DNA from 2 places in the Variovorax sp. 278MFTsu5.1 genome. Region 1 is predicted to be linked to the other one. Evidence: predicted binding sites of a transcription regulator. Region 1 holds the regulator's gene; the other holds the start of a gene.
What was found. Region 1 encodes NrdR, which represses ribonucleotide reductase genes. Its sites were predicted from a motif close to CACNANATNTNGTG; they were not measured.
Positions count from the first base shown of each region.

Region 2: ABL844_RS05210 (ribonucleoside-diphosphate reductase subunit alpha) is a predicted target of NrdR. The motif match lies at 10,896-10,909, and genes of this name have one in related genera.

Region 1 covers NZ_CP157622.1:4,006,180-4,021,223, reverse strand. Annotated here, with positions in the region: gene ABL844_RS18710 (pyridoxal phosphate-dependent aminotransferase) at 1-987, opposite strand, end outside; gene nusB (transcription antitermination factor NusB) at 1,040-1,594, opposite strand; gene ribH (6,7-dimethyl-8-ribityllumazine synthase) at 1,591-2,058, opposite strand; gene ribBA (bifunctional 3,4-dihydroxy-2-butanone-4-phosphate synthase/GTP cyclohydrolase II) at 2,063-3,220, opposite strand; gene ABL844_RS18690 (riboflavin synthase) at 3,217-3,870, opposite strand; gene ribD (bifunctional diaminohydroxyphosphoribosylaminopyrimidine deaminase/5-amino-6-(5-phosphoribosylamino)uracil reductase RibD) at 3,915-5,036, opposite strand; gene ABL844_RS18680 (GspH/FimT family pseudopilin) at 5,243-5,746, shown strand; gene pilV (type IV pilus modification protein PilV) at 5,743-6,285, shown strand; gene ABL844_RS18670 (PilW family protein) at 6,282-7,091, shown strand; gene ABL844_RS18665 (pilus assembly PilX family protein) at 7,088-7,792, shown strand; gene ABL844_RS18660 (PilC/PilY family type IV pilus protein) at 7,820-10,984, shown strand; gene ABL844_RS18655 (type IV pilin protein) at 10,995-11,456, shown strand; gene nrdR (transcriptional regulator NrdR) at 11,487-11,930, opposite strand; gene glyA (serine hydroxymethyltransferase) at 11,973-13,217, opposite strand; ZMP/ZTP riboswitch at 13,259-13,382, opposite strand; gene ABL844_RS18640 (lytic transglycosylase domain-containing protein) at 13,424-14,260, opposite strand; gene ABL844_RS18635 (DUF748 domain-containing protein) at 14,931-15,044, shown strand, end outside.
Region 2 covers NZ_CP157622.1:1,186,998-1,202,041, forward strand. Annotated here, with positions in the region: gene ABL844_RS05170 (TlpA family protein disulfide reductase) at 1-213, shown strand, start outside; gene accB (acetyl-CoA carboxylase biotin carboxyl carrier protein) at 314-787, shown strand; gene accC (acetyl-CoA carboxylase biotin carboxylase subunit) at 790-2,139, shown strand; gene prmA (50S ribosomal protein L11 methyltransferase) at 2,155-3,048, shown strand; gene ABL844_RS05190 (zinc-ribbon and DUF3426 domain-containing protein) at 3,132-4,661, shown strand; gene ABL844_RS05195 (carbohydrate kinase family protein) at 4,728-5,630, shown strand; gene ABL844_RS05200 (histone H1-like DNA-binding protein) at 5,732-6,241, opposite strand; gene ABL844_RS05205 (ribonucleotide-diphosphate reductase subunit beta) at 6,438-7,697, opposite strand; gene ABL844_RS05210 (ribonucleoside-diphosphate reductase subunit alpha) at 7,889-10,813, opposite strand; gene ampD (1,6-anhydro-N-acetylmuramyl-L-alanine amidase AmpD) at 11,163-11,774, opposite strand; gene ABL844_RS05220 (sigma-54-dependent transcriptional regulator) at 11,761-13,335, opposite strand; gene ABL844_RS05225 (two-component system sensor histidine kinase NtrB) at 13,341-15,038, opposite strand; gene ABL844_RS05230 (PP0621 family protein) at 15,035-15,044, opposite strand, start outside.

The DNA of each region.
Region 1 (15,044 bases):
GCAGTCCGCCCAGGCGTAGAAGGCGCCATCGGGCACCACGGGCACGTTCAGGCCCAGCGCGTTCAGCTGCGGAATGAACCAGTCGCGGCGCGCCTTGAATTCGGCGCGGCGGCGCTCGTACTCGGCGATGCTCTCGTCCTCGAAGCAGGCGAGCGCCGCGTACTGCGACACCGTGCTCGCGCAGATGAAGAGGTTCTGCGCCAGCCGTTCGACCACCGGCACCAGCGCCTCGGGCACCACAAGCCAGCCGAGGCGCCAGCCGGTCATGTTGAAGTACTTGCTGAAGCTGTTGATGCTGATGACGTTCTCGTCGATGGCCAGCGCCGTCTGCCCGAAGGCGTCGTCGTAGGACAGGCCCAGGTAGATCTCGTCGATCAGCGTGATGCCGCCGCGCTTCGACACCGCTTCATGAATGCGGCGCAGCTCGTCGGGCGCGATGGAGGTACCGGTCGGGTTCGAGGGCGATGCCAGCAGCACGCCGCGTGTCTTGTCCGTCCATGCGGCCTCGACCTTGGCGGCGGTGAGCTGAAAGCGCTCCTCGGCCGTGGTCGGAATCAGCACCGCCTTGCCCTCGGCAGCGCTCACGAAGTGGCGGTTGCACGGATAGCTCGGATCGGGCATCAGGATCTCGTCGCCCGATTCGATCAGCGCCAGGCAGGCCAGCTGCAGCGCGGCCGAGGCACCGGCGGTGACGACGATGCGGCGCGCCGGCACGTCGACGTTGAAGCGCTGGCGGTACCAGGCGCTGATGCGCTCGCGCAGGTGATCGAGGCCGGTGGCCTGCGTGTACTGCGTGGCGCCGGCACGCACCGCGCGGGCGGCGGCTTCCTGCACCAGCGGCGGGGCGGTGAAGTCGGGCTCGCCGATGTTCAGGAAGATCATCGGCCGGTCGGTGTGGGCGACCTCGCGGGCCAGCGCGCCCGCTGCCTTGGCCACTTCCATCACGTAGAAGGGCTCGATGCGCTGCGCGCGCGTGGAAATTCTCATCGCACCCCCTGGCTGCGGCGCCATGCGCCCTCGGTCGGCCGAGCGTTGCCGCTCATGCACTTGCTTTTCCCGAAGCCCGGTCGGCTTCGACCTCGAGCGGGCGAAGCTGTGGCGCCAGGCCGTTGAGCACGGCATTCACGTACTTGTGGCCGTCGGTGCCGCCGAATTCCTTGGCGAGCTCGATGCACTCGTTGAGCACCACGCGCCAGGGCACGTCGGGGCAGTTCTGGAATTCATAGACGCCGATCCACATCACGGCGTGCTCGATGGGAGAGATTTCCTCGAACTTGCGGTCCAGCAGCGGGCGGATCAGCGCGTCGAGCTGCTCGGCGCCTTCGATGGAGCCGTGCAGCAGCGCGTCGTAGTGCAGCGCGTCGGCCTTGTGGAAGCCGGCGAGGTCGCGCGTGAAGTGGTCGATGTCGGTCGGATCGTTGCGGCCCACCAGGTGCTGGTAGAGGGCCTGCAGCGCGAACTCGCGCGCACGGGTGCGGTTCGACTTGGCCGAGGCCTTGCGCGCACCGGTGCTGGTGAGGCCCACGCGCGACTGCCTGGGCTTTTCGCCGGCGGCCTTCAGGGCCTTGAGGGACTTGGAGCTGTCTTCGGTCATGAAAGGGTGGCCAGCAGTTGCGCCATCTCGACAGCCACGCGGGCAGCGTCGCGGCCCTTGTCGGTCTGGCGGGCGACGGCCTGCTCGAGGTTTTCGGTGGTGAGGATCGCGTTGGCGATGGGCAGGCGGTAGTCGAGGGCCACGCGGCTCACGCTGGCGCCCGATTCGTTGGCCACGAGTTCGAAGTGATAGGTCTCGCCGCGGATGATGCAGCCCAGCGCCACCAGCGCGTGGTAGCCGCCGCGCTCGGCGAGCGCCTGCAGCGCCACGGGCACTTCGAGTGCCCCCGGCACCTGCACATGGTGGATGTCGCTGGCGGCCACGCCCAGCGCCTCGAGCTCCGAGAGGCAGGCCGAGGCCAGCGCGTCGGTGATGTCGGCGTTGAAGCGCGCCTGCACGATGCCGATGCGCAGGCCCTTTCCGTTCAGCGGCTTCGATTCCGCTCCCTTGTTTGCACCTTGCATGGTTTCAGTCTTTCGTGAGGTAGCCGGCGATCTCGAGGCCGTAGCCTGCTGCCATGCTGGGCATGCGCCGCGGCGTGCCCAGCAGGTTCATCTTGTGCACGCCGCATTCGCGCAGGATTTGCGCGCCGATGCCGTAGCTGCGCAGGTCCATGCGGCCACGCTCGGGCGCCTGCGCGGGGCGCGCGGTGCCGTCGAACTGCGCGAGCAGCTCGCTCGCGGTTTCGCCGCAGTTCAGCAGCACGGCCACGCCCTTGTCCTCGTTCGCGATGTGCGAGAGGCTGGCGTCCAGGCTCCAGGAGTGCAGCGAGCGATTGATTTCGAGCGCGTCGAGAACCGACAGCGGCTCGTGCACGCGCACCGATACCGTTTCTTCGGGCGCCCACTTGCCGCGCACCAGCGCCAGGTGCACGCCGCGGCTGGGCTTGTCGACGAACGCGTGGGCGGTGAAGCCGCCCCAGGCGGTCTGGATCTCGCGGCAGCCGACTTTCTCGACCAGCGACTCGACGCGGCTGCGGTGCTCGATGAGCGCGGCGATGGTGCCGATCTTCAGGCCGTGCTCCGCCGCGAACACCTGCAGGTCGGGCAGGCGGGCCATGGTGCCGTCTTCGTTCATCACCTCGCAGATCACCGAAGCGGGCGAGCAGCCGGCCATCGCGGCGAGGTCGCAGCCGGCTTCGGTATGGCCGGCGCGCATCAGCACGCCGCCGTCCACAGCCTGCAGCGGGAAGATGTGGCCGGGCTGCACCAGGTCGGCGGCCACGGCGTTGGGTGCCACGGCGGCCTGCACGGTGCGCGCGCGGTCGGCGGCGGAGATGCCGGTGGTCACGCCCTCGGCCGCCTCGATGGAGACGGTGAAGGCGGTGGAATGCTTGGCGCCGTTGCGCTGCACCATCGGCGGCAGCTGCAGCCGCTCGCACATCTCGCGCGAGAGCGTCAGGCAGATCAGGCCGCGCGCATGGCGGGCCATGAAGTTGATCGCCTCGGGCGTGATGTGGTCAGCCGCGATGACGATGTCGCCTTCGTTCTCGCGGTCTTCCTCGTCGACCAGGATCACCATGCGGCCGGCGGCGAGCTCGGCCACGATCTCCTCGACCGACGAGATCGGGGCTGGTGCGCGCGCGGCGCTGGGGGCGGCGCCGATCGGCGTGACGGAGGCGTTCATCTGGAAGTGTCCTTGGGTGTGGTCGTGAGCATGCCGGCTTGAAGCATGCGCTCCACGTAGCGCGCCACGGTGTCGATTTCGAGGTTGACCTTCGAGCCGGCCTTCAGGCCGCCGAGGGAAGTGTTCTCGACGGTGTGCGGGATCAGGTTGATGCTGATCTCCGCGCCGTCGGCGATGTCGCTCACGCTGTTGACCGTGAGGCTCACGCCGTTGATGGTGATCGAGCCCTTGTAGGCGAGGAAGCGGGCCAGCGCGGCGGGCGCGACCACGCGCAGTTCCCAGCTTTCGCCGACCGGCTCGAACCGGCTGACGCTGCCGATGCCGTCCACGTGGCCCGACACGATGTGGCCGCCGAGGCGGTCGCTCGCGCGCAGGGCCTTCTCGAGGTTGATGCGACTGCCCTCGTCGGTCAGGCCCGCGGTCTTGTCGAGGGATTCGGCGGAGATGTCGATGGTGAACTGCTGGCGCTCGGGAGCGAGCGTGGTGACCGTCATGCAGGCGCCATTGAGCGCGATGCTGTCGCCGAGACCGACGTCGTCGAGGTAGCCCGCGGGCACCTCGATGCTGAGTCTCTTGCCATGGGAGGAGGTGGTGCCGAGGTCGTGGATGGCGGCGATGCGCCCCACGCCGGTGATGATTCCGGTGAACATCCCGACATTTTCGCAGAGAACGAAGGGGCTACGCGGCGGCCGGGCTAGAAGGTATCCCGTCCGGCGATCCTGGCGACGATGCGCAGGTCGGGGCCGATCTGCTCGAAGTCTCGGAATTCGAGGGGCAGGGCGCCCGCCAATTCAGTCAGCGGGCCGCCGGCGTGAATGCCGGAGGCGATATCCAGTCCGTCGCCGATCAATTTCGGCGCCAGATAGACCAGCAATTCGTCGACCAGGCCTTCGCGAAGCAGCGAGCCATTGAGCTTGTGGCCGGACTCGACGTGCAATTCATTGACCTCGCGGCGGGCAAGATCCTTCAGCATCGCCACCAGGTCGACCTTGCCCTGCGCATTGGGCAGGCAGGTGACCGTGGCGCCGCGCGCCTCGAGGGCGGCGGCTTTCGGTTCATCCTGCACCGCCGCGTAGATCCAGACTGGGCGGCCGGGCATGAAGAGCTTCGCGCCCGGGGGGGTCTGGAGCTGGCTGTCGACCACCACCACGCGCGGCTGCCGCGTGGTCTGCACGAGGCGAACGTCGAGCCTGGGGTCGTCCTCGATCACGGTGCCCACGCCGGTCAGCACCGCGCTCGCGCGCGCCCGCCAGGCGTGGCCGTCGGCGCGTGCGGGCTCGGACGTGATCCACTGGCTCACGCCGTTGCGCAGGCCGGTCTTGCCATCGAGCGAGGCCGCGACCTTGAGCCGCACCCACGGCGTCTTGCGGACCATGCGGCTGAAGAAGCCGAGGTTGAGCTCCCGTGCGTCGTCGGCGCCGGGTCCGACCTCGACTTCGACCCCGGCGGCGCGCAGCCGCTCGAAGCCTTGGCCGGCGACCAGCGGATTGGGGTCGGCCATCGCCGCCACCACCCGGCCCACGCCGGCCGCCACCAGCGCATCGCAGCACGGGCCGGTGCGGCCGTGGTGCGAGCAGGGCTCCAGCGTGACCCAGGCCGTCGCCCCGGCAACCGAATTGCCCCGCGCCGCCGCATCGCGCAGCGCCATCACCTCCGCATGCGGACCACCGACCTGCTGGGTATGGCCCTGCCCGATCACCGTGCCGTCGGAGGCCACCAGCACGCAGCCGACGCGGGGGTTCGGATCGGTTTCCGGGCCGGCCTGGCGCGCGAGATCCAGGGCCTGGATCATGAAATTCGGATTTTGTTTTGTCATTCTTTGTTAAATCAATTGAATTGCAAATGTCAATTTCGAAATCCATCGAAAACAATTTGCCGCCAGTCCATTTGTTCTGACCGCCTGTCGCGCAATTGGCGTTATTGGCCGGCCAGCGGTAAATCGGATAAATAGAATTCGCGCCCATCGAAATCAGGGAGGAGCGCCCGTCCGGCACGCAGGTGCAAGGCGGCGGGCGGCAAGACATGGACAACAACGGATTCTGCGCGTCCGAACGAGGCTTCACGCTCATCGAGATGATGGTCGTGATCGTACTGATGGCCGTGATGCTGGGACTGGCGCTGCCGAGTTTCAGCGGCCTCGTCGAACGGTACCGGGTCGAAGCCATGGCCAAGGCGCTGATGGCGAGCATCGCCGACGCCCGCGCCGAGGCGGCTCGCCGAGGGGTGAAGGTGACCATGCAGCAGCGCACGGGGTGCCAGGGCCGGGACTGGAGCTGCGGCTGGGAGACGCTGGTCGGAAGCGGCGACGCCGCCGAATTCCTCAAGCGACAGGACCCCGACGGCCGTGTCTCCATCGAGAAGGGCGCGGCTGGCGCCATGTCGTTCGACCCCATGGGCTACTCGACCGGTCCGGGCCGTTTTCGCCTTCGTCCGGCCGGCAGCGCCGATTCATCCAACATCGTCGCGGTATGCCTCGCGCTCGGCGGGCGCATGCGGCTGGTGAAGGGGGACGGCCCGTGCTCATGAAGCGCTTTTGCTTTCGCCGGGTGCAACAGGTGCAGCGGGGCTTCTCGATGATCGAGGCGCTCGTCGCGCTGCTCGTGCTATCGCTGGGCCTGCTGGCGCTGGCCGGCTTCCAGGTTCGCGTGCTGGTCGACAGCGTCGGCGCGAGCAACCAGAACCTCGCGATGCAACTCGCCGGCGACATGGCCGATCGCATCCGCGCCAATCCCGCAGCAGCGGCGACGACGCCCAGCAAGTACGTGACAGACTGGTCGGCCGCAGCAGCCAGCGGCCCCAAGCCGTCCTGCGAGGGAGCCAGGGCTGCATGCAATGCCGCCGAACTGGCGGCGCACGATATCTGGGGCTGGAAGCGCGCGGTAGCTGCTGCCTTGCCCGGCGGGGTGGCCGACGTGAAGGCCAGCGCGACGGCGGGCGGCATGCTGTTCTTGCATGTCGCCTGGGACGAGCCGGCAGTGCTCGACCCGATCGCGCCCGACCCGGACTGGCAGTGCCCCACGGGCAAGGCCTGCCTCGAAGTCGCCGTCGCGGTGCCGCAGCCATGAAGCGCCGAACGCCATCCGGCTTCACGCTGGTCGAGTTCCTCGTCGCGCTGGTCGTCGGCATGCTGATCGTGCTGGCCGCCATCGCGGCCATGCTCGGCACGCGCAGTACCGCCATGACCGGCGACGACGTCAACACGCTCAACCAGTCCTCGGCGCTGGCTTTCAGGCTGCTGGGCCAGCAGATACGGCAGGCCGGCTACATCCCCATCGATCCCACCGAGCCGCTCTACTACTTCAACACCACCGCCGGCCGGGACACCAACCTGACAGACGAGCCCGCCTTCTTCGCGATCAAGGGCGTGGAGTCCGAGAGCGGCTCCGGCAACGACAAGCTGAAGCTGGGCTACGCGCCGAACCCCGACTATTTCAAGGACTGCCTGGGTCAGGAGCCAGGGCGGTCTTCGGGCGGCGAATACGACCGTACCGCCCCCGAAGCGCAGGGCAACGCGCGGCTCATCACCAGCGAGTTCTATGTGTCGAACTACACGCTCAGGTGCCAGGGAAGCGGCAACGCGATTCCACAGCCGGTCATCGACGGCGTGGAGCGTTTCGACGTCATGTACGGGGTCAGCGCCATGTCCGGAAGCCGGCAGGTGGTGCGCTACGTGAAGGCCGACGACGTCGATGAGGGCTTTCGCGACGTCCGGACGGTACGCATCTGCCTGCAGCTCGCGGGCACCTCGAGGAGCAACCCTGCAGGCAGCTACGTCGACTGCGACGGGGTCTCGAAGACGAGCGGCGACGGCAAGCTGCGGCGTGTCTATACGGCAGTGTTCTCGCTGCGAAACGACCTGGGGGCGTTGTGAGCACGGCGAAGGCGACAGGTCCCGCCCACAGGCTGGCCAGCAAACTGCCGGCGCAGCATGGCTTCACGCTGTTCATCGTGATGATCATGCTGCTGCTTTCGGCCCTGCTGCTGATCGGCGGGGCGCGCACCGCGGTGCTTCTCGAGTCGATGGCGGGTAACCAGCGCGAATACCAGCGCGCCTTCGAGGCTGCCGAGGCAGCGCTGCTGGATGCGGAGCGCGACATCCGGCAACTGGCCTTCGATTCCGCGAGCAAGACCTACGTGGCGTGCTCGGCGCTCGCCACGGCGCCTTGCCGAAAGGCGGAGGACGGTCGCGTCTTTCCCGACCGGGATACGGGCTGGGTCACCGTCTACATGAACGACGGCCCCAACAGCTGCGATCGGGGCATCTGTTACTTCTCGGAAGCGGGTTCTGTCGCTGCCGCCCACGGCAGCGAGGCCTACCGCTTCTGGCGCGCAGATGCCTACAAGGCGAAGTCCGCCAGGTACGGCGAGTTCACCGGAGCGCCCAAGGCCAGCAGGCCGGCGCTGGCCGGCGCCAGGTACTGGATCGAGGTGATCGACCGACGGAACAGCAAATACCCGCTGTATCGCATCACGGCGACTGCCACGGGACTGCGCAGCACCGGCAAAGACGGCGCGACGAAAGTCGAGCTGCAGGTGTCCTTCGATCCGGACCCGGTCTCCGGAGTGAACTGAATACAGGGAGAGAAAAAGATGAGGATCATGAAGCTGCCGGGGCGCGCCGTCGTGTCCGGCCTGGTGCTGGCACAGGCCGTCGTGCACGCCGCGCAGTACCCGCTGGCGCAGGTGCCGCGAAATTCCGCGGTCGCGGAGCCGGCGCCGAACGTGATCGTTTCCGTCGACAACTCCGGAAGCATGTACGGCAGCGGCATGGCCGCCCTGCAGGCGGCGCTCAAGGAGAACTTCTCCGAGGCCAGCATTCCCGATCACCGCATCCGCCTCGCCTGGCAGGCGCTGAACGACGATCACACCGACCGAAACTGCGCTGCATTCGCGAGCGGGGCGCGCCCTTGCAAGATTGGCGGACGTGTCAACGCGAACCTGATGCGTTCGCTGGACCGGACGCACCGCGCCAACTTCATGTCCTGGGTCAATGCCATCCAGGCGACGGGGGGCACGCCTCTGCACGAGATGATGACCCGTGCCGGCCAATACATGCAGACCACGGGGCAGCACAGTCCCTTCTCGGATGATCCGGGCGTGGCGGGAGCCTCGCACTCGGGTTGCCGCAGGTCGTTCCACATTTTCATGACCGACGGCGACTACTGGCCGCCCTCGGGGTTGGAGAGCTTCATGCCCATCGTCGCCAACGAAGATGGCACGCACCGCTCGCTCCCCGACGGCACCCTCTATGCGCCGCGCCCACCCTATGCCGACAACTTCGGGAGGATGAAGCGCCCGACGCTCGCCGACTTGGCTTTCGAGTACTGGGCCCGTGACCTGCAACCCGGCGTGCCGAACAACCTGAAGAAGATCATCGCCGAGCCTGGCGACGTGACAGTGGGGCGCGCCAAGGTCTCCGAGTACTGGAACCCCAAGAACGATCCGGCCACCTGGCAGCACCTGACGACCCACTTCATCGGGTTCGGTGCCGCGGGCACCTGGTGGTCTCGACCGAAAATCTCGACGACGGCCTCGCAGCCTACCTACAGCGAAGACTATGCCGGCGTGGTCGATGGCTCGATCCAATGGCTTGATCCGTTCAACGGCAATGCGCGAATGGACCTCTGGCATGCCGCCCTGAACAGCCGCGGCACGTTCACGCCGGCCTCCAATGCCAAAGCCCTGAGCAGCGCATTCAGATCGATCCTCGGACAGGTTCTGGTCAACTCCAGCAAACCGCTGACATCCATCTCGGCAAGCGCTTCCAGGGTCTCGACAGGCACCTCCGTCTATCGGGCCGGCTACGACACGGCCGACTGGTCCGGCAGCCTCGGCGCCACGAAGTTCGGCACCGACGGCAAGCTGGTCGCCAAATCCGACTGGTCGGCGCGCGACCTCCTCGATACCCGAATGGCAAGCGCCGGCGCGCACGACCGGGATCGCGTCGTGCTCAGCTTCTCCGGCACCACCGCCGCGTCGGCGGGCCGCGCGGCGACCACTGGCGCGGGCGTGCCTTTCAGGTGGGCCGACTTGAGCGACGCTCAGAAGGCCGCGCTCAAGGCCAGCACCGACACCGGCGCCGAGAGCACCGCCTTCGGCAGGGCCGTGCTCGACTTCCTGCGCGGCGATCGCAGCAACGAGGGCACCGGCCGCCAGTTCCGCAAGCGCGGCCATGTGCTTGGCGACATCGTGGGCTCCAGCGTCTGGTACGCGGGACAGCCGAAGAGCGGCTTCACCGGCGACGCCTATGCGGCCTTCGCGGCCATCCCCCGCGCGCCGATGGTCTATGTGGGCGCCAACGACGGCATGCTGCATGCCTTCAATGCGAGCACCGGCAAGGAGGCGTTCGCCTACGTGCCCGAAGGCCTCTACGGCACGGCGGCGGCGCCGAATCTCAATCGGCTCAGCGAAGCCGGCTACACCCATCGGTACTACGTCGACGGCAGTCCCTTCGTCGCCGACATCTACATGGGGCCGAAATCCCCGGCCAGGACGACCGACGAGCAGAAGGCGGCGAACTGGAAGTCCTTGCTGGTCGGCACGCTGGGCGCGGGTGGCAAGGGCTACTTCGTGCTCGACGTCACCAGGCCCGAGAACGTCGACGAGCGCAAGGCCGCCAGCATCGCGCTGATCGACACGACCGCGCTTGCGGACGACGACCTGGGCCATCAGTTCCAGCAGCCCGCGCTCGATTCCTTTTCGGGGCGGGTACTTCAGGTCGCGCAGTTGAGCAACGACCGAAAGGCCCTGATCCTGGGCAACGGCTACAACAGCAAGAGCGAGAAAGCCGTGCTGTGGATCCAGTATCTCGATGGCGACAAGGAGATCCTCAAGATTCCCGCCCCGGCCACGCAGGGGAAAGACACGGGCAACGGGCTGTCCGCGCCACGTCCGGTGGACCATGACGGCGACGGCAAGGTCGATCTCGTCTACGCCGGCGACCTGCTCGGCAATCTCTGGAAGTTCGACCTCAGCAGCACCGACAGCCGCCGGTGGACGGCCACCATCGGGCCCTTCGACAAGCGCCGCGCGGCCGGTTCGGAGTCTGCCTCCGGCCTCGACGACAAGCCGTTGTTCGCGGCAGGCGCCAGCCAGCCGATCACGGCAGCGCCCCTCGTGGTCGGGCATCCTCGAGGAGGCTACATGGTGGTGTTCGGCACCGGACGGCTGTTCGCCTCGGGCGACGAAAGCTCCACTGCGGACCAATACCTTTACGGCATCCGTGACCCGGCCAACGGGAGCTCCGGCACCGCGGCCTCCACCGACCTGGTGGCGCAGACCATCGGGGATACCCCCGTCCACGAAGGCGATACCGAATTGCGCACCGTCTCCCGCAACGGCGTGAGCTTCGGCGGTTCGCAGGCCCGGCGCGGCTGGTATCTGAAGCTGCCGACGGCGGGCGAGCGCGTCGTCTATCCCGGCCAAGCATTGGGCAGCGGCATCGGCCTGTTCTCGACAACCATCCCCGGATCGAGCAGCAACTCTGTCGACTGCACGGCGGGAACGGGCGACGACGGGTGGTCGCTGCTGATCGACTTCTTCAGCGGCTCCGCGCCGGCGGGCATTTCGTACACCACGGCCGGCGCGGTGGGCGCCTACGCGGGGTTCCGAAACCGCTCCGGCCGAAGCGACCTCGTCCTGCAGCCGCAGAACCGGCAGAAGGGCACGGAGGTGATCTGCAATGCCGCGGGCGACTGCAAGTCAGTCACCCGGCCGGACAACGTGCGCCGCTTCGGCTGGCGCAGCCTGATCTCGAGCAACTGAAACGAAAGCCATGGACAACCATCCCGGAGCACAAGCCAGCCGGCAAACTCGTTCGCGCGGCTTCACGCTGATCGAACTCATGATCGTGACGGCGGCGATCGGTATCCTCGCCGCCATCGCATATCCCAGCTATACGCGTTATGTGCTGCGGGCCAAGCGTGCCGATGCGAAGCAGCAACTGCTGCAGGCGGCGCAATGGAACGAGCGCTACCTGACGGCCAACGGCAGATATCCGCCCACCAGCGTTGCGTTGCCGGCCGGGCTGAAGCAGTCGCCGTCGTCCGGCTCGGCCAGCTACGACATCGGCTATGTCGACAGGAGCGAGAGCAGCTACACCCTGAAGGCCGTACCTCAGGGCGCTTCAGCCGCAGACGAGTGCGGCACGCTCACGGTGAACCATCAAGGAGTCAAGCTTGCCGGAGGACGCACGAGCGTCGCGGATTCGCTGGTTCAGCTCTGTTGGACCCGCTGAGGGCCGGCCGGGCAAGGGCGGCAGCGTCGATCAGATGTCGCGCAGCAGCTGCCGGAACTCGTCCACGTCCTCGAAGCTGCGGTACACCGAGGCGAAGCGAACGTAGGCGACCTTGTCGAGCTTCTTGAGTTCGCGCATGACGAGCTCGCCGACCTTGGTCGAGTCGATCTCTCGCAGGCCGCTGGCCAGCAGCTTCTGCTCGATGCGCAGCAGCGCGTTGTCGATCTGCTCGATGCTCACGGGGCGCTTGCGCAGCGCCAGCATCATGGAGGCGCGCACCTTGGTCGAGTCGAAGTCGGCGCGACTGCCGTCCTTCTTCACGACCACGGGAAAGTTGACGTCGGGCCGCTCGTAGGTGGTGAAGCGCTTGTCGCAGGCGCTGCACTGGCGGCGCCTGCGGACGAAGTCGGCGTCTTCCGAAACGCGGGTCTCGACGACCTGCGTTTCAAGATGGCCGCAAAACGGGCATTTCATGCGGCCAGGACTTCTTTCTTCTTTCTACGGGCCGACAACAGGTCAGCGGTAGACCGGGAACCGGCTGGTCAGGGCGTGAACCTTGGCGCGCACGGCTTCGATGTTCGCCGCGTCGCGCGGGTTCTCGAGCACGTCGGCAACCAGGTTGGCGGTGATGCGGGCCTCTTCGTCCTTGAAGCCGCGGGTGGTCATGGCGGGGGTGCCGATGCGCACGCCGCTGGTGACCATCGGCTTTTCCGGGTCGTTGGGGATCGCGTTCTTGTTGATCGTCATGTGGGCGCTGCCCAGCACGGCTTCGGCTTCCTTGCCGGTGATGCCCTTGGCGCGCAGGTCGACCAGCATCACGTGGCTTTCGGTGCGTCCGCTCACGATGCGCAGGCCGCGCTGGGTGAGGGTCTCGGCCACGATCTGGGCGTTCTTGACCACCTGCTGCTGGTAGGCCTTGAACTCGGGCGACATGGCTTCCTTGAACGCGACGGCCTTGGCGGCGATCACGTGCATCAGCGGGCCGCCTTGGAGGCCCGGGAAGATCGCGCTGTTGATGGCCTTCTCGTGCTGCGACTTCATCAGGATGATGCCGCCGCGCGGGCCGCGCAGGCTCTTGTGGGTAGTGGAGGTGACGATGTCCGCGTGCGGCACCGGGTTGGGGTACACGCCCGCGGCCACGAGGCCGGCGTAGTGGGCGATGTCGACCATGAAGATCGCGCCGACGTCCTTGGCCACCTTGGCGAAGCGCTCGAAATCGATGCGCAGCGAGTAGGCCGAGGCGCCCGCGATGATCAGCTTGGGCATGTGCTCATGCGCCTTGCGCTCCATCGCGTCGTAGTCGATCTCTTCCTTGTCGTTCAGGCCGTAGCTCACGACGTTGAACCACTTGCCGCTCATGTTCAGCGGCATGCCGTGGGTCAGGTGGCCGCCTTCGGCCAGGCTCATGCCCATGATGGTGTCGCCGGGCTTCAGGAAGGCTAGCATCACGGCTTCGTTGGCCGAGGCGCCGCAGTGCGGCTGCACATTGGCGGCGTCGGCGCCGAAGATCTGCTTGACGCGGTCGATGGCCAGCTGCTCGGCCACGTCGACGTGCTCGCAACCGCCGTAGTAGCGCTTGCCCGGGTAGCCTTCGGCGTATTTATTGGTGAGCTGCGAGCCCTGTGCGGCCATGACGGCCGGGGAGGCGTAGTTCTCGCTGGCGATCAGCTCGATGTGGTGTTCCTGGCGTGCGTTCTCGGCTTGAATCGCGGCCCAGATTTCGGGGTCGGTCTGTTCGACCAGGATATTGCGTTGGTACATGGCAGTCCTTTGAAGACGAGGTCCTTGTTCTTCAACCAAACAAGGGCTGCCCAGGCGAACGGCTGAACGCCTGTGTGACCAGGCGGTACGCTTCCCAGTGGTATTCCACGTCAGCGCGGGGCACCTTGCAGAGTGCTGCGCCTATCGCCAGTCGCGTACCGGGCGAGTGTAGCTCAGGAGGCTGTACCCGCGCGGCGAAAACTCCTTCAGGAAACGGAGGAGAGCAGGGCCACCTTCGCCGGCTCGCTGCCTTCCTCGCGCTTGGCGGGAGGCGCCGCCACCGGGATCGGCTGCGGACGCACGGTCGGCGTGATCGTCGACGGCGCGCGGCCGTTGGCGACCTGCAGCAGGCGCTCGTGCTCGGCCATCACCTTGGCGGCGTAGCCGCCGTCGTCCTCGAGGTTGGCCGCGCCCACGTAGTAGCGCAGGCCGCCTTCCAGGGAGCCGGCGCGGGCGATGCATTCCTGCAGCACCTTCACGCCGACGCGCATGTTGGTGACCGGGTCGAACGCGGTGAGCGTGCCGCCCGCGCTTTCATACTTGTCGCCGTGCACGCGGGTCATGACTTGCATCAGGCCCTGGGCACCGACCTGGCTTTGGGCGAAGGGATTGAAGCTGGATTCGACGGCCATGATCGCGAGGATCAGGGTCGGGTCGATCTTCGTGCGCTTGCCGATGCCGTAGGCCTCGGCCACCAGCACGCTCAGCGGCTCGGCGGCCACGCGGTACTTCTTGCTCAGCCAGTAGGCCACGGCCGCCTGCTGCTTGGGCAGGTCGGCGGGGCTCGCGGCCGTGGTGCGCTCGATGGCGGTCGGCTCGAGGTCGGTGGCTTCGGGCGCGGGCTTGCGCGACTGCAGCCAGCCCATCAGTTCCTCTTCGCCGGTCTTGCGCAGGTCGGGCCGTGCCACCAGGGCGAGGGCCGCGAACACGATGGCCAGACCGACCAGTGCAAACCCGTTGTGGGTGATTTCAAAAAAGCCGTCTGCCACATCGGACAGGAAAGTCCGTAGCCCGCGGGCCGTGACATCAAACGCCTTGTTCATCGCTCTTCCTTTCTGTGCGGCACCCGATTCGCAACGCCATCGAAGGCGAGGGATGAAGGCAGCGGCGCTTGGATTGGTACGAATCAGGCTCCGCGCAAGGAGTGTGGGGTTGGTTGGGAGCGCGGCGGCCTGATCAAGCCGGGGGAATTCGGCAGCGGATTCAGGTGGCCCCTCTGCGTCGGGCAGTCAGGGCAGCGCGGATTCTAGCGTGGCTAAATACCCGGTCAAGTATAAGTATTTGTTTTTTTATGCTAATAGTTGTTTAAAAAATGGCTCTCACCGAGGCGTTTCGGCTTAGGGGAAATCCCTTTGTAAAACACGTTTGCAATCGGAGGGAGCGACGCCTAATCTGGACGGGCCTGGCTTTTCAGGCGTTCTTCCGAGGCCCGGGAAACCCGAGGTGCAAGTCCGAGGGTTCGGCGGTCGAGGAGCCACGGTGGCAATCTCTTGCTGCCAGCACGGCGGGAACCATTGACTTCCCGTCGCGCGAATCGATGGCATGGGTTTTGGGCCCGCCATCAAGCCCGGTGACTAGACATTCCGTCGACTCACCGGGCTTTCTTCATCTGGGAGAGCCGATGAAGACCTTTCTTCGGTAATTCTTCCGGGACGAGGCCTGCGTCCTTTCTGCGTACCTAGCGTCGGCGCATGTTTGCGGCACACTCCAGCGATGGACGTAGCTTCGATCAAACAGAACAAATGGGTGCGGCGTGGGATCGTCGCGTTGCTTTCGTTGCTGGCCATCTGGGTCATCGCCTGGCTGGCAGTGCCGCCGATCGCGAAG
Region 2 (15,044 bases), 2.8 Mb from region 1:
GTGCGCAAGTTCCTGCAGCGCACGCCGGTCACCTATCCCACGGGCCTGGCCGGCCTGCAGGGCACCGAACTGGTCAAGAACCTGGGCAACACGGGCGGCGGACTGCCTTTCACGCTGGTCCTGAACGCGAACGGCTCCGTGGCCGCCCGTAAAATGGGCAAGCTCGAAGCGACCGACCTGGAGACTTGGCGGCGTGAACTGGTTCATGGTTAGAATCAGTTCCTTACGCTGGCGTTAGACGCCGAACGCCGAAAATCACCGATTTTCGAACAAGTTATATCCTGAAGACCGGCACAGCCGGCACTGGAGTCCCATGGATCTGCGCAAACTCAAGACACTGATCGATCTGGTGTCCGAATCGAATATTTCCGAACTGGAAATCACGGAAACCGAAGGCAAGGTTCGCATCGTCAAGGGCGGCGGCGCCGCTCCGGTGCAGTATGTGCAAACCCTGGCCGCGCCTCAGGCCGCTGCCGCCGCGCCGGCCGCGGCCGTCAGCGCCCCGGCGGCTCCCGCCGCGGCCGCTGCGCCTGCCGCCGAGGCCGCGCCGTCCGGCCATGCGGTGAAATCGCCGATGGTCGGCACTTTCTATCGTTCGTCGAGCCCGGGCGCTCCGGCATTCGTCGAGGTCGGCAGCAAGGTCAACGAGGGCGACACCCTCTGCATCATCGAGGCGATGAAGATCCTCAACGAAATCGAGGCCGACAAGTCCGGCACCATCACCCAGATCCTCGGCGAAAACGGCCAGGCGGTCGAATACGGACAGCCGCTGTTCATCATCGAGTAAGCATGTTCAAGAAGATCCTGGTTGCAAACCGGGGGGAAATCGCCCTCCGGATCCAGCGCGCCTGCAGCGAGCTCGGCATCAAGGCCGTGATGGTCTATTCCGAGGCCGACCGCGACGCCAAGTACATCAAGCTCGCCGAAGAGGCTGTCTGCATCGGACCGGCCCCATCGGCGCAGAGCTACCTCAACATGCCGGCGATCATCTCGGCGGCCGAGGTGACCGACGCCGAGGCGATCCACCCCGGCTACGGCTTCCTGAGCGAGAACGCGAACTTCGCCGAGCGCGTGGAGCAGAGCGGCTTCCAGTTCATCGGCCCGACGCCCGACAACATCCGCACCATGGGCGACAAGGTGTCGGCCAAGCAGGCGATGATCAAGGCCGGCGTGCCCTGCGTGCCCGGCTCGGAAGGCGAGCTCTCGGACGACGCCGCCACCAACAAGCGCATCGCGCGAGCCATCGGCTACCCGGTCATCATCAAGGCCGCCGGCGGCGGCGGTGGCCGCGGCATGCGCGTGGTGCACACCGAGGCGGCGCTGGTCAACGCGATCCAGATGACGAAGGCGGAAGCCCAGGCGGCCTTCAACAATCCGGCCGTGTACATGGAGAAGTTTCTCCAGAACCCGCGCCACATCGAGATCCAGGTGCTGGCCGACAAGCACAAGAACGCCGTCTACCTCGGCGAGCGCGACTGCTCCATGCAGCGCCGCCACCAGAAGGTGATCGAGGAGTCGCCCGCGCCCGGCATCCCGCGCAAGCTGATCGAGAAGATCGGAGAGCGCTGCGCCGCGGCCTGCAAGAAGATCGGCTACCGTGGCGCCGGCACCTTCGAGTTCCTCTATGAGAACGGCGAGTTCTACTTCATCGAGATGAACACGCGCGTGCAGGTGGAGCACCCGGTGACCGAGTTCACCACCGGCATCGACATCGTCAAGACGCAGATCATGGTCGCGGCGGGTGAGCGCCTGCCGTTCACGCAGCGCCAGATCCAGATGAACGGCCACGCCATCGAGTGCCGCATCAACGCGGAAGACGCCTGGAAGTTCATTCCCTCGCCGGGCCGCATCACCATGTGGCACCCGCCGGGCGGCCCGGGCGTGCGCGTCGACTCGCATGCGTACACCAACTACTTCGTGCCGCCGAACTACGACTCGATGATCGGCAAGATCATCGTCTACGGTGACACGCGCGAGCAGGCGATGGCGCGCATGCGCACGGCGCTGAACGAGACGGTGATCGAAGGCATCCAGACCAACATCCCGCTGCACCGCGAGCTGATGGTCGACGCCAAGTTCATGAGCGGCGGTACCAACATCCACTATCTGGAAGAGTGGCTGGCCGCACACAAGCGCTGAGCCTGGAACATCGCGATGTTTGAACTTCGCCTCATGGCGCCGGAAGACCGGGTCGAGACGCTGTGCGAAGCGCTCGATGCGCTCGACGCATTGAGCGTGTCGGTGGAAGACGCCGACGCGCAGACCGATGCGGAGCAGGCGCTGTTCGGCGAGCCTGGCATGCCGCCGCCCAAGGAGGGCTGGCAGCGTTCGCGCGTGATCGCGCTCTTTCCCGACGAGGCGCAGGCCAAGGACGCCGCTTCGGTGCTCGCGCTGCAGGACTTCTTTGACGAAGGCTGCGAGGTGCTCGGCATCGCGACGGTGCCCGAGCAGGACTGGGTGCGCCTGACGCAATCGCAGTTCGCGCCCGTCGAAGTCACGCCCGAGTTCTGGATCGTGCCGACCTGGCATGAGCCGCCCGAGCAGGCGAAGCAGGTGATCAGGCTCGATCCGGGCCTGGCCTTCGGCACCGGCACGCATCCCACCACGCGCATGTGCCTGCGCTGGATCGCGACGCGAGGCGAGGGGGCCCTGGCCGGCAGGCGCGTGCTCGACTACGGCTGCGGGTCCGGCATCCTGGCGATCGGCGCCGCGAAGTTCGGCTCCACCGACATCGATGCCGTCGACATCGACGAAGCAGCGGTCTCCTCGACCGTGCTCAACGCCGAAGCCAACGGCGTGAAGCTCAAGGCCGGCCTGCCCGACGCCGCCAAGGGCGAATACGACATCGTGCTGGCCAACATCCTGGCCACGCCGCTCAAGCTGCTCGCGCCGCTGCTGCGCGGCCATGTGAAGGCGGGCGGCTCGCTCGTCATGGCCGGCATCCTCGAACGCCAGGCCGACGAACTGAAGGAAGCCTACGCACCGTACGCGGTGCTCGAAGTCAGCGACAGCGAGGACGGCTGGATCCTCATTACGGCCCGCTGCTGAGCTGCTGCGGCGCACGCGGCCGGTTTCTTGCGTGGCCTTGAGCCCCTCGCGCGGCGAGGGCCCAACCCTACAATCGCCCGGTCATGAGTCTCGTCACGCGCTGCCCTGCCTGCACCACCACCTTCAAGGTGGTGCGCGACCAGCTTCGCATCTCGGATGGCTGGGTGCGCTGCGGCCGCTGCAGCAATGTGTTCGACGCGACGCTCGACCTGCACGAGACATCCGAAGGGACCGGCGGGACAGCGGTCGCGCCTGGTGCGTCGCCGGCGGTGCAGGGCAGTGGCTTCATGCCGGGGCTGGTCGAGCAGCCTGCTGCGGAGCCGGCGCCTTCGCCCGAGCCTCCCGCGCCTTCGCCTGCACCGGAACCCTTGCCCCCGGCCGAGCCCGGACTCGAGGAGCCGGAGCAACCCCTGTCGTCATCCGCCGAGGATGCGGACTTCTTTGACGACGAGCCCGAGCATCAGCGCCAGCGCAAGGATTGGCTCACGGACGAGGAGCACCTGCTTCCGCCGGATGCCCTGGTGCTCGACCCCACGCCGAAGACCGTGTCGCCGCTGGTGCAGTCGCCGCCTCCTGCCCCGGCGTCGCCGCTGCCCGCGTTCTCGCTGACCCTGCCCGAGCACGGCCTCGCCGCCGACGAGCCGTGGTCCGACCTCGACGCCACGCAGCCCGCCTGGAAGCCGCCGCCGAGCACGCTGCCGCCGTTTCCGAACATCGACCTGAATCTTGCGTCTCCGCCGCCCGCGCCGCCACCACCGGCGCCGCCGCTGCCGGTTACGCCGCGCATCGTCAAGACGCGCACGCTCATCCAGCGTGCGAGCGATGACGACGCCGCCGACGACGGTGGTGCCGCGGACGAACGCGAGCAACTGGAGAAGGAACACGACCAGGTCCAGATGCAGAAGGCGCTGCGCCGGGCTCGTGCAAAGTCGGCCAAGATCGCAAGCGCCAAGGCGCGCGAGGAGCGTGCGGCCGCGAAGGCATCGCCGGCCCTGGTGGTGCGGGAAGAGACCGAAAGCGGAGCCGACGAGCCCGATCCGGTGCTCTCGCCGATCTTCGAGCCGCCGCCGGGGCATCCCTTCGCGGAGGACGACGAGCCGCTGGAAAAGGCACCGGGCTTCTGGCAGCGCAGGGGTGTGCGGGTGCTGCTGGTCCTGCTGGCGGTTCTTGCGGCGCTGTTGCTGGTTCTGCAGATCGTTCGCCATGAACGGGACGGCATCGTCGCGCGCCAGCCCAACCTGCGGCCCACGCTTGCGGCGCTGTGCCAGTACACCGGCTGCGAGCTCGGCGCGCTGCGCCAGATCGGCGACATCGTGATCGAAGGCGCGGCCTTCGCGCGCGAGAAGAGCGGCGGCAACGACTACCGCCTGAGCTTCACCCTGCGCAACGGCGCCACGGTGCCGCTCGCGATGCCGGCCGTCGAGCTCTCGCTGCTCGACACGCAGGAGCGCGCCGTGGTGCGCCGCGTGCTGATGCCGGCGGACTACGGCGCTCCGGCCGTGTTGCAGGCGCGCGCGGATCGCGCGGCCTCGCTGCCCCTGACCTTGTCCGCTTCGGAAGCGGCGGCGCTGCCGCCCGTCGCGGGCTATCGCGTCGAGGCTTTCTATCCCTGAGCGGGGCTCGTGCGCGCGTGTGTCCTTCTCGCTTTCATCCACCACTCAACACACCAACGGCTAACCATGGCAGCAGTGATTTGCGGTTCCCTCGCATTCGACACCATCATGACTTTCGAGGGCCGGTTCGCCGACCAGATCCTTCCTGATCAGTTGCACATCCTCAATGTGTCGTTCCTGGTGCCGACGCTACGCCGCGACTTCGGCGGCTGCGCGGGCAACATCGCCTACAGCCTCAATGCGCTGGGCGGCACGGCGCTGCCTATGGCCACGCTGGGCAGCGATGGCGCCACGTACCTCGAGCGCATGCGCTCGCTGGGCATCAGCACGGAGTTCGTGCGCCAGCTCGACGACACCTTCACCGCGCAGGCGATGATCATGAGCGACGTCGACAACAACCAGATCACCGCCTTCCACCCCGGCGCGATGCAGCAGGCGCACGTCACCAAGGTGGCTGCGCGCGAGGACATCAAGCTCGGCATCATCGCCCCCGATGGCCGCGACGCGATGCTGCAGCACGCTGAGCAGTTCGCCGCAGCGGGCATCCCGTTCGTGTTCGATCCGGGCCAGGGCCTGCCGATGTTCGATGGCGAGGCGCTGCGCCATTTCGTCGATCTGGCGAGCTGGGTGGTGGTGAACGATTACGAAGGAAAGATGCTGTCGCAGCGCACCGGCTGGAGCCTTGCGGAGATCTCCAGGCGCGTGCGTGGCCTCGTGGTCACGCTGGCGGCCGAGGGCTGCGAGATCTGGATCGATGGCGAGCGCGAGCACGTGCCGGGCGTGGTGGCCACCGAGGTGGTCGAGCCCACGGGCTGCGGCGACGCATGGCGTGGCGCGCTGCTCTTCGGTCTGGAAAAGGGCTGGCCGCTCGCGCAGTGCGCGGCGCTGGGCAACAAGGTCGGCGCGATCAAGATTGCGCAGCGTGGCCCGCAGAACTACGAGATCGATCGCAAGGCGCTGGGCGTCTGATCTTCTCTTTGAGAGAGCGCCTGGAAGGGCGATAAGGGGCGATAAAAAAAGCCCGGCACCGTGAGGTGCCGGGCTTTTTGCCTTCAAGGCCGCTGAGAAACTCAGGGCTTGCTGGCCGTGGGGAACGGCCAGGCTGCCTGGGGGTTCAGCGTCGTTTGCGCCGCAGGGGCAGGCGCTACGGCGGCAGCCTTGGCAGGAGCAGCGGCCTTGGGAGCCTTCTTCGCAGCAGGCTTCTTGGCAGCAGGCTTTTTCGCGGCTTTCTTGGCCGCAGCCTTTTTGGCAGGGGCCTTCTTGGCAGCAGCCTTCTTCGCAGGCGCCTTCTTGGCAGCGGCCTTCTTCGCCGGGGCCTTCTTGGCAGCAGCCTTCTTCGCAGGCGCCTTCTTCGCTACGGCCTTCTTGGCAGGAGCCTTCTTGGCAGCGGCCTTCTTCGCCGGTGCTGCCTTCTTCGCTGCTACCTTCTTTGCCGGAGCCTTCTTGGCAGCGACCTTCTTGGCCGGTGCCTTCTTGGCGGCTACCTTCTTGGCAGGAGCCTTCTTGGCGGCGACGGCCTTCTTAGCCGGAGCCTTCTTTGCAGCGGCTTTCTTAGCCGGAGCTTTCTTTGCAGTTGCCATTTCTATTTCTCCTTGATCAAGTTGAAAAAATCAACCTATTGAAGCACTCCACGCACGTTGGGTAACGTGAAGCGATTCATGGTGTTGGAATCTTTGCTCCAGCACCATGAACACCTGAGCCCTCGTCCATGCCGCGCTCTTCGGCGCGATCGGTGGCAAGGGCAATTCTTGAATTCATTAATTCTTTTCGAAAGATTCAATCCCAGGAGAGCGCACCACCCGACTGGTATTCGATCACGCGGGTTTCGAAGAAATTGCGCTCTTTCTTCAGGTCAATCATTTCGCTCATCCACGGGAACGGATTTTCTTCGTTCGGGAAGAGCGTTTCGAGGCCGATCTGCTGTGCACGCCGGTTGGCGATGTAGCGCAGGTAGCCCTTGAACATGGAGGCGTTCATGCCGAGCACGCCACGGGGCATGGTGTCTTCGGCGTATCTGTATTCGAGCTCGACGGCACGCAGGAAGAGTGCCTTGATCTCCGCCTTGAACTCCGCCGTCCAGAGGCCGGGATTCTCGAGCTTGAGCTGGTTGATCAGGTCGATGCCGAAATTGCAGTGCATCGACTCGTCGCGCAGGATGTACTGGTACTGCTCGGCGGCGCCGGTCATCTTGTTCTGGCGGCCCAGCGCGAGGATCTGCGTGAAGCCGACGTAGAAGAAGAGGCCTTCCATCAGGCAGGCGAACACGATGAGCGACTTGAGCAGCTTCTGGTCGGCCTCGGGCGTGCCGGTGTGGAAGTTGGGGTCGCTGATGGCGTCGATGAACGGGATCAGGAACTGGTCCTTCTCGCGGATCGACGGCACTTCGTTGTAGGCGTTGAAGATCTCGCTCTCGTCCAGGCCGAGCGACTCGACGATGTACTGGTACGCGTGCGTGTGGATCGCTTCCTCGAAAGCCTGGCGCAGCAGGAACTGGCGGCATTCGGGCGCCGTGATGTGGCGGTAGGTGCCCAGCACGATGTTGTTGGCGGCCAGCGAGTCGGCGGTCACGAAGAAGCCGAGGTTGCGCTTGACGATGCGGCGCTCGTCTTCGCTCAGGCCGTTCGGATCTTTCCAGAGCGCGATGTCGCGCGTCATGTTCACTTCCTGCGGCATCCAGTGGTTGGCACAGGTGGCGAGGTACTTCTCCCACGCCCACTTGTACTTGAACGGCACCAGCTGGTTGACGTCGGTCTGGCCGTTGATGATGCGCTTGTCCGAAGCCTTGACGCGCTGGGTGGATTGGGTGGCGACTGCGGGCGTTGCTGCTGCAGGAGCGGCGGTGGCAACCGGGCGCACCTGCGCGCCGTCATCGAGCGTGCTGAAGGTGCGGAGGGTGGGTTGCGCGACGGAAGACGAAGCCGGAGCGTCCACCGAACGGCCTGCGGGCAATCCGCCGGTCGATGCGTTGTGGTGCTGCAAACCTTGTTGCATATCCTTTGGTAAGGAGGGCTTGACTTCTTCGTCCCAGGTCAACATAGAAAAATCCAATGCTCAAATTATCGGAGTAACGATGTGAGTTGCAAAGTGCTCGTTCACATCGCACGCCATTTATGTGGTTGTTATGTTGCTCGCATGCATCGCGCGATGTCAGTCAATGCCTTGATTGATTGAACGTCGCGCGATTTCGCGAGCACCTCACTGAGTTGTTGTCGCGAGCACCGAAGCGTTTATTGGCACGCTTCGCAGGTCGGATCGTCCACGCCGCAGAACGCGATGTCGGTGGCGGGAATCGCGCTCATCTGCGCCTTTGCCGCAGCAGCAGCGGCTTCGAGCGCGCTCATGCCGGAGGAAGAAGTCGCTTCGCCGTTGCCCGACGACACCGCGTTGAGGCGGCCCGACTGCACCGTCGACTTCTCTGCGTGCGTCGCGCTCTGCGTGCGCAGGTAGTACGTGGTCTTCAGGCCGCGCAGCCATGCGAGCTTGTAGGTGTCGTCGAGCTTCTTGCCCGATGCGCCGGCCATGTAGATGTTCAGCGACTGCGCCTGGTCGATCCACTTCTGGCGACGCGCGGCGGCTTCCACCAGCCACGTGGTCTCGATCTCGAACGCGGTGGCGTAGAGCGCCTTCACGTCCTGCGGCACGCGGTCGATGGGGCGCAGCGAACCGTCAAAGTGCTTCAGGTCCATCACCATCACGTCGTCCCACAGGCCCAGGCGCTTGAGGTCGCGCACCAGGTAGTGGTTGATCACGGTGAATTCGCCCGACAGGTTCGACTTGACCGAGAGGTTGCCGAAGCAGGGCTCGATCGAGGCGTCCACGCCGATGATGTTCGAGATGGTCGCGGTCGGAGCAATCGCCACGCAGTTCGAGTTGCGCATGCCGTCGGCCTTGATCTTCGAGCGCAGCGCGTCCCAGTCGAGGGTGGCCGAGCGGTCGACCTCGACGTAGCCGCCGCGCTGCTTCTCGAGCAGGTCGAGCGAGTCGATCGGCAGCACGCCCTTGTCCCACAGCGAGCCCTTGTAGCTTGAGTACTTGCCGCGTTCCTTGGCCAGCTCGGTCGAGGCCCAGTAGGCGTGGTAGCAGATGGCTTCCATCGACTCGTCGGCGAACTGCACGGCTTCCTGCGAAGCGTAGGGAATGCGCAGTTCGTACAGCGCGTCCTGGAAGCCCATCAGGCCCAGGCCGACCGGACGGTGGCGCAGGTTCGAGTCGCGCGCCTTCTTCACGGCGTAGTAGTTGATGTCGATCACGTTGTCGAGCATGCGCATCGCGGTCGACACGGTCTTCTTCAGCTTCTCCTGGTCGACCTTGCCGTCCTTCAGGTGCTGCAGCAGGTTCACCGAACCCAGGTTGCACACGGCGGTTTCGGTGTCGCTGGTGTTCAGCGTGATCTCGGTGCACAGGTTGGACGAGTGCACGACGCCGGCGTGCTGCTGCGGCGAGCGCACGTTGCAGGCATCCTTGAACGTGATCCAGGGGTGGCCGGTCTCGAACAGCATCGTGAGCATCTTGCGCCACAGATCGGTGGCCTGGATGGTGCGGCTCGGCTTGATCTCGCCGCGGGCAGCCTTCTCTTCGTAGGCGACGTAGGCCTTCTCGAACTCGGCGCCGAACAGGTCGTGCAGGTCGGGCACGTTGGAGGGCGAGAACAGCGTCCAGGTGCCCTTTTCCATCACGCGGCGCATGAACAGGTCGGGGATCCAGTTGGCTGTGTTCATGTCGTGCGTGCGGCGGCGGTCGTCGCCGGTGTTCTTGCGCAGCTCCAGGAACTCCTCGATGTCGAGGTGCCAGGTTTCGAGGTAGGTGCAGACGGCGCCCTTGCGCTTGCCGCCCTGGTTCACGGCCACGGCCGTGTCGTTCACCACCTTCAGGAAGGGCACCACGCCCTGCGATTCGCCGTTCGTGCCCTTGATGTGGCTGCCGAGCGCGCGAACGCGGGTCCAGTCGTTGCCCAGGCCGCCGGCGAACTTCGACAGCAGCGCGTTTTCCTTGATCGACTCATAGATGCCGTCCAGGTCGTCGGGCACCGTGGTCAGGTAGCAGCTCGACAGCTGCGAGCGCAGCGTGCCGGCGTTGAACAGCGTGGGCGTGCTCGACATGAAGTCGAACGAAGACAGCACCTCGTAGAACTCGATGGCGCGCGCTTCGCGGTCGATCTCGTTGAGCGACAGGCCCATGGCCACGCGCATGAAGAAGGCCTGCGGCAGCTCGATGCGGGTCTTGCGCACGTGCAGGAAGTAGCGGTCGTACAGGGTCTGCAGGCCGAGGTAGTCGAACTGGTTGTCGCGCTCGGGCTTCAGGGCCGCGCCCAGGCGGGGCAGGTCGTACTGCAGCAGCTTCTCGTCGAGCAGGTCGTTGTCCACGCCCTTCTTGATGAACTGCGGGAAGTAGTCGGCGTAGGCGGATGCGCGTTCGGCGGGCAGCACTTCGCGGCCGATGATCTCCTTGAAGATCGTGTGCAGCAGCAGGCGTGCGGTGGCGAAGGTGTAGTCGGGGTCTTTTTCGATCAGCGTACGGGCCGCCAGGATCGAGGCCTTGTAGACCTCGTCGAGCGGCACGCCGTCGTACAGGTTGCGCATCGTCTCGGCGACGATGGGAGCGGCCGTGATGCTGTCGCCCAGGCCTTCGCAGGCCGACTCGATCAGGCTCTTGAGCTCATTCAGGTCGAGCGCGACCAGTTCGCCCTTGTCCAGCACGTGCAGCGCGGGAGCGGCCGGCACTTCCTGCTCGCCCTGCTTCGAGCGCTCCTGCGTGCGGCGTTCGCGGTACAGCACGTAGGCGCGGGCGATCTCATGGTGGCCGCCGCGCATCAGGCCGAGCTCGACCTGGTCCTGCACGTCCTCGATGTGGAAGGTGCCGCCGCCCGGACGGGAACGCACCAGCGCGCGGATCACGCCCTGCGTGAGCGTGTCGACCGTCTCGCGCACGCTGGCCGATGCCGCGCCCTGCGTGCCGTGCACGGCCAGGAAGGCCTTCATCATCGCGATGGCGATCTTGTTCGGCTCGAAGGGAACGACGGCGCCGTTGCGGCGGATGATCTGGTAGTGGGCCAGGTTCTGGCCGGCGGGGGAGCCAGCAGTGTCTCGCTGCTGCTGCGACGGCGTGGAGGGGATGGCACGCGGGGTCGATTGGGGGTTCAGGGCTGTTTGCATTCGCTTCCTCTCAGTTGGCAATTCTTGTTGGATGGCGGCACCTGGCCCGGCGCCGCACCGGTGTACGGTACCGGACGGGGGACACTATATCTAGGGTGCACGGGGCGTACAACCCACTAGATGTAGCGTTTTCCAATGGATACAAGGATTGCCGGTATTACTTCCGCAATAGAACACCTGCAAAGATGCCCCATGAATACTGGCCTATGGTCCTGCAACCCGCATGGGCCGTGGCTTGCAGGCCGATTTGGGCCTGCAGGGCGCATGGTTGCTGCATCGCGCGTTTGAAAGATTCTCTTTGCTGCGGCGCATGAGCGTCGCATCGCAAGCCGCCGCGCGATTGAAAAAATTAGCGCCGGATCACCTGCTCGGGAAACATCTGTGGATTCCAGCCGAGCTGTTCGCGCAGCAGGCGCCAGTCGAAGCCGGCGCCCGGGTCCTGCTTGCGCCCCGGCGCGACGTGCTCGTGGCCGGCGATGTGCCCGACCGGAAAATGCTGCGCGATGGCGGCGCAAAGGCTCGCGAGCGTCTCGTATTGAGGCTCCTCGAAGGGCTGTCCTTCCAGGCCCTCCAGCTCGATGCCGATGGAGTAGTCGTTGCAGTTTTCGCGGCCGCGCCAGGACGACACGCCCGCATGCCAGGCGCGGTCGTCGCAGCTCACGAACTGCCAGAGTTCGCCGTTGCGCCGCACGTAGAAATGCGACGAAACCTCCAGCCCGCGTATGGCCTGGAAGTAGGGGTGCGCATCCCAGTCGAGCCGGTTGGTGAAAAGCCGCTGCACCTCGTCGCCGCCGTACTCGCCGGGCGGCAGGCTGATCGAGTGCAGCACGACGAGGTCGATCTGCGCGCCCAGCGGCCGGGGCCCGAAGTTGGGAGAGGGCAGTGCTTTCGCGAAGCGGTACCAGCCGGCCCGCCAGAGTGCGTCGCCAGACGCCGGGGGGGCTTCTTCAGTCGTCGGCATGGCTGCTGTTCGCACCATCGTCGCCGTTGGGCGTGGTGATGCCCAGCCGCGCGATGCGGTAGCGGATCTGGCGCAGGCTCATGCCGAGCCGCGCCGCGGCCGCGGTGCGGTTGAAGCCGCTCTCGTGCAGCGCGCGCACCAGGATCTCGCGCTCCTGCTGGTCGAGGTAGGACTGCAGGTCGGAAGGCAGCGGCGGCGGTGCGGCCCTGGGCGGTGCCACCACGGGTGCGCTCGGCGCCGGTGTCGGCACTGCCAGCGCATCGGCACCGATGGGCGACAGCGGCGCCGGCGCGGAGGACGCAGCAGCTTCGGCCGCGGCCGTGAAGCCGCCCATCAGGTCGAGATGCAGCTCGTCGCCGTCGTTCAGCGCGACCGCGCGGTGCAGCAGGTTCTCGAGCTCGCGCACGTTGCCATTCAGCGGATGCTGCGCGAGGCGGCGCAGCAGATCGTCGGACAGATGCGGCACCGGCAGGCCGCCGTCCTGTGCGATGCGCGAGAGCAGCGCGCTGCACAGCGCGGGCAAGTCCTCGCGGCGGTCACGCAGCGCGGGTACCGCGATCTCGATCACGTTGAGGCGGTAGAAAAGGTCTTGCCGGAAGCGGCCGGCCTGCACTTCGGAGTGGAGGTCCTTGTGGGTGGCGCTGACGATGCGCACGTCGACGGCATCTTCCTGCGTCGAGCCGATCGAGCGCACGCTGCGCTCCTGGATCGCGCGCAGGAGCTTCGACTGCATGGCCAGCGGCAGGTCGCCGATCTCGTCGAGAAAGAGCGTGCCGCCGCGCGCGGCCTGGAAGTAGCCGTCGCGGTCCTGCGAGGAGCCGGTGTAGGAGCCCTTCTTCGCGCCGAAGAACTCGGCCTCGAGCAGGTTCTCGGGAATCGCGCCGCAGTTCACCGCGACGAAGGGGCCTTCGCTGCGCTGGCTGCAGGCATGCACCGCGCGCGCGACCAGTTCCTTGCCGGTACCCGATTCGCCGCGCACCAGCACCGGCGCCATGCCCCGCGCCACCTTGGCGATGCGTGACTTGACCAGCCGCATCGGCTCCGATTCGCCCACCAGCCGGTCGAGCGCGGCGATGCCGGTGCCGGACGTAGGCGCCGCCTCTGCTTCGGCCCTGTTGCTTCCAGCGGGCGTCGCCTGCACAGGCTTGGCCAGCGGCTGCGGCGTCGTCCGCGCCTGCACGGCGGAAGCCACCACCGCGCGGAACTGCTTGAGGTCGACCGGCTTCGTGAGGTAGTCGAAGGCGCCGGCCTTCAGCGCCTCCACCGCGTTCTCGGCGGAGCCGTAGGCGGTCATCACCACGCAGCGCTCGCTGCGCTGATTCTTCTGGATGCGGTGGATGATCTCCATGCCCTGCCCGTCGGGCAGCCGCATGTCGGTGATCACCGCGTCGAAGCGCGCGGCCTCCAGGTGCTGCCAGGCTTCCGACACGCTGCCCGCCGCCTCGACGCGATAGCCCTCGCGCAGCAGCGTCAGCTCGTACAGCGTGCGCAGATCGGGCTCGTCGTCGATGACCAGGATCTGCGCCGGCCGCTGGGTGGAAGAAGAGGGGGAGTTGCTCACGGGCGCTATTGTGTCAGCCGGTTTTCGCTGGGGGCGAAGCTGACGAAGAATTCGTTGCCCTCGGGCCCGCCCGGCACCAGCGCGCGGCGCTCGTAGCCGATGGTGGCGCCGTGCCGCCGGCACAGCTCGCGGCACAGGAAAAGGCCCAGGCCGCTGGAGCGGCTCTCCGAGGAGAAGAACGGCTCGAACAGGTGCCGCTGCACCGCCGGTTCGAGCGGTGCGCCGTCGCTCCACACCATCAGGCTCGGGCGGCTGGTGCCGCTGCGCTGCAGCGCGGTCAGCACCTGGATCGAGCCCTCGCGCGTGCCGGCGTAGCGCGAGGCGTTGTCCAGCAGGTTCACGATCAGCCGGCGCAGGTGCTCGGCGTCGAAGCGCACCTCGCTGGCGGGCGCGTCGAACGACATGAGCACGCCCTTGCGCTGCGTCTGGCGCACCCATTCCTCGGCCAGCACCTGCACCGCAGGGTCGAGCACCAGCTGCTCGCCGAGCGAGAGCACGCGCTGCTGGCGCGCGCGGGAAACGTCGAGCACGTCGTCCACGATGCGCGCCAGGCGCTGCGCGTTGTGCTGCACCATGCTCGTCAGCTTGCGGTGCGCGGGGTCGGTCAGGTCTTCGTTGAGCAGCGCGCTGGCCTGCGTGATGGCGGCCAGCGGGTTGCGGATTTCGTGCGCCACGGCGGCCGACATGCGGCCCATGGCCGCCAGCTTCTCGGTGCGGATGCGGGCCTCGAGCTCGCGCAGGTCCTGCAGGAACATCACGCACAGGCTGTCCGCGCGCTTCTCGCTGGCGGGCGTGAGGCGAGTGCGCACGCGCACCTCGCGCGCCGCGCCGCGCGCCTGCGCCACCGGAATTTCCTCCGTCTGCGGCGCCCGGCGCGCGAAGGTCTGGCGGGCCAGCGCGGCGAGTGCGTGCCAGGCCGGCTGCGCATGCAGCGGGAAGGGCAGCGTCAGCCTGGCCAGGCCCTGGCCGAGGATGGCGTCGGCCGCGGGGTTGGCCGCATGCACCAGGCCCTCGGCGTCGATTACCAGCACGCCTTCGCTCAGCGTCTCGATCACCAGGTCGTTGACCTGCGCCTGCATCTGCGCGCTGCTGCGGTTGCGCTGCGCCACCGCTTCCTCGCGCGCCAGCCGGCGGGCCATCTCGTGCGCGAGCAGCGCCACCACGAAGAATCCGGTGCCGGTGAGCGCCGCCTGCACGAAGCGCGGCGACGAATCGGCTGGCTGCTGCAGCCAGTGCCAGCCCGCGTCGGCCAGCAGCAGCAGCGTGACGGTGGCAGTGGTGCCCAGGCTCACGATCATGGTGCCCAGCACCGCGCTCATGAGCACCGGCAGCGCGAACAGCGGCGTGTAGTTGACGTTGCCGCCCTGCAGCACCTGCAAGGCGGCGAAGGCCGCCAGGTCGATGCCGATGGTCATCAGCCACGACGCGGCGAAGCCCCGGATCGGCGGCTGGAAGCGCGAGTAGCGCATGCCCAGCCACGTCGCGGCCAGGTACAGCGCCGAGACGGCGATGGCCGCCGTCTGCATGGTCTGGCCGATCGCGAACGCCACGCCCTGCAGCAGCACCAGCACCAGCGCGACGAAGCAGCGCGCGCCCATGAAGCCGCGCCAGAGGCGGCCCAGCGCCGAGCTCTCGGCCGGGCCCTGGTCGAGCACGTCCCAGTCGGTGACCGGCTCGCCGCGCGACCACAGGGGCGTGCTCATTGCTGC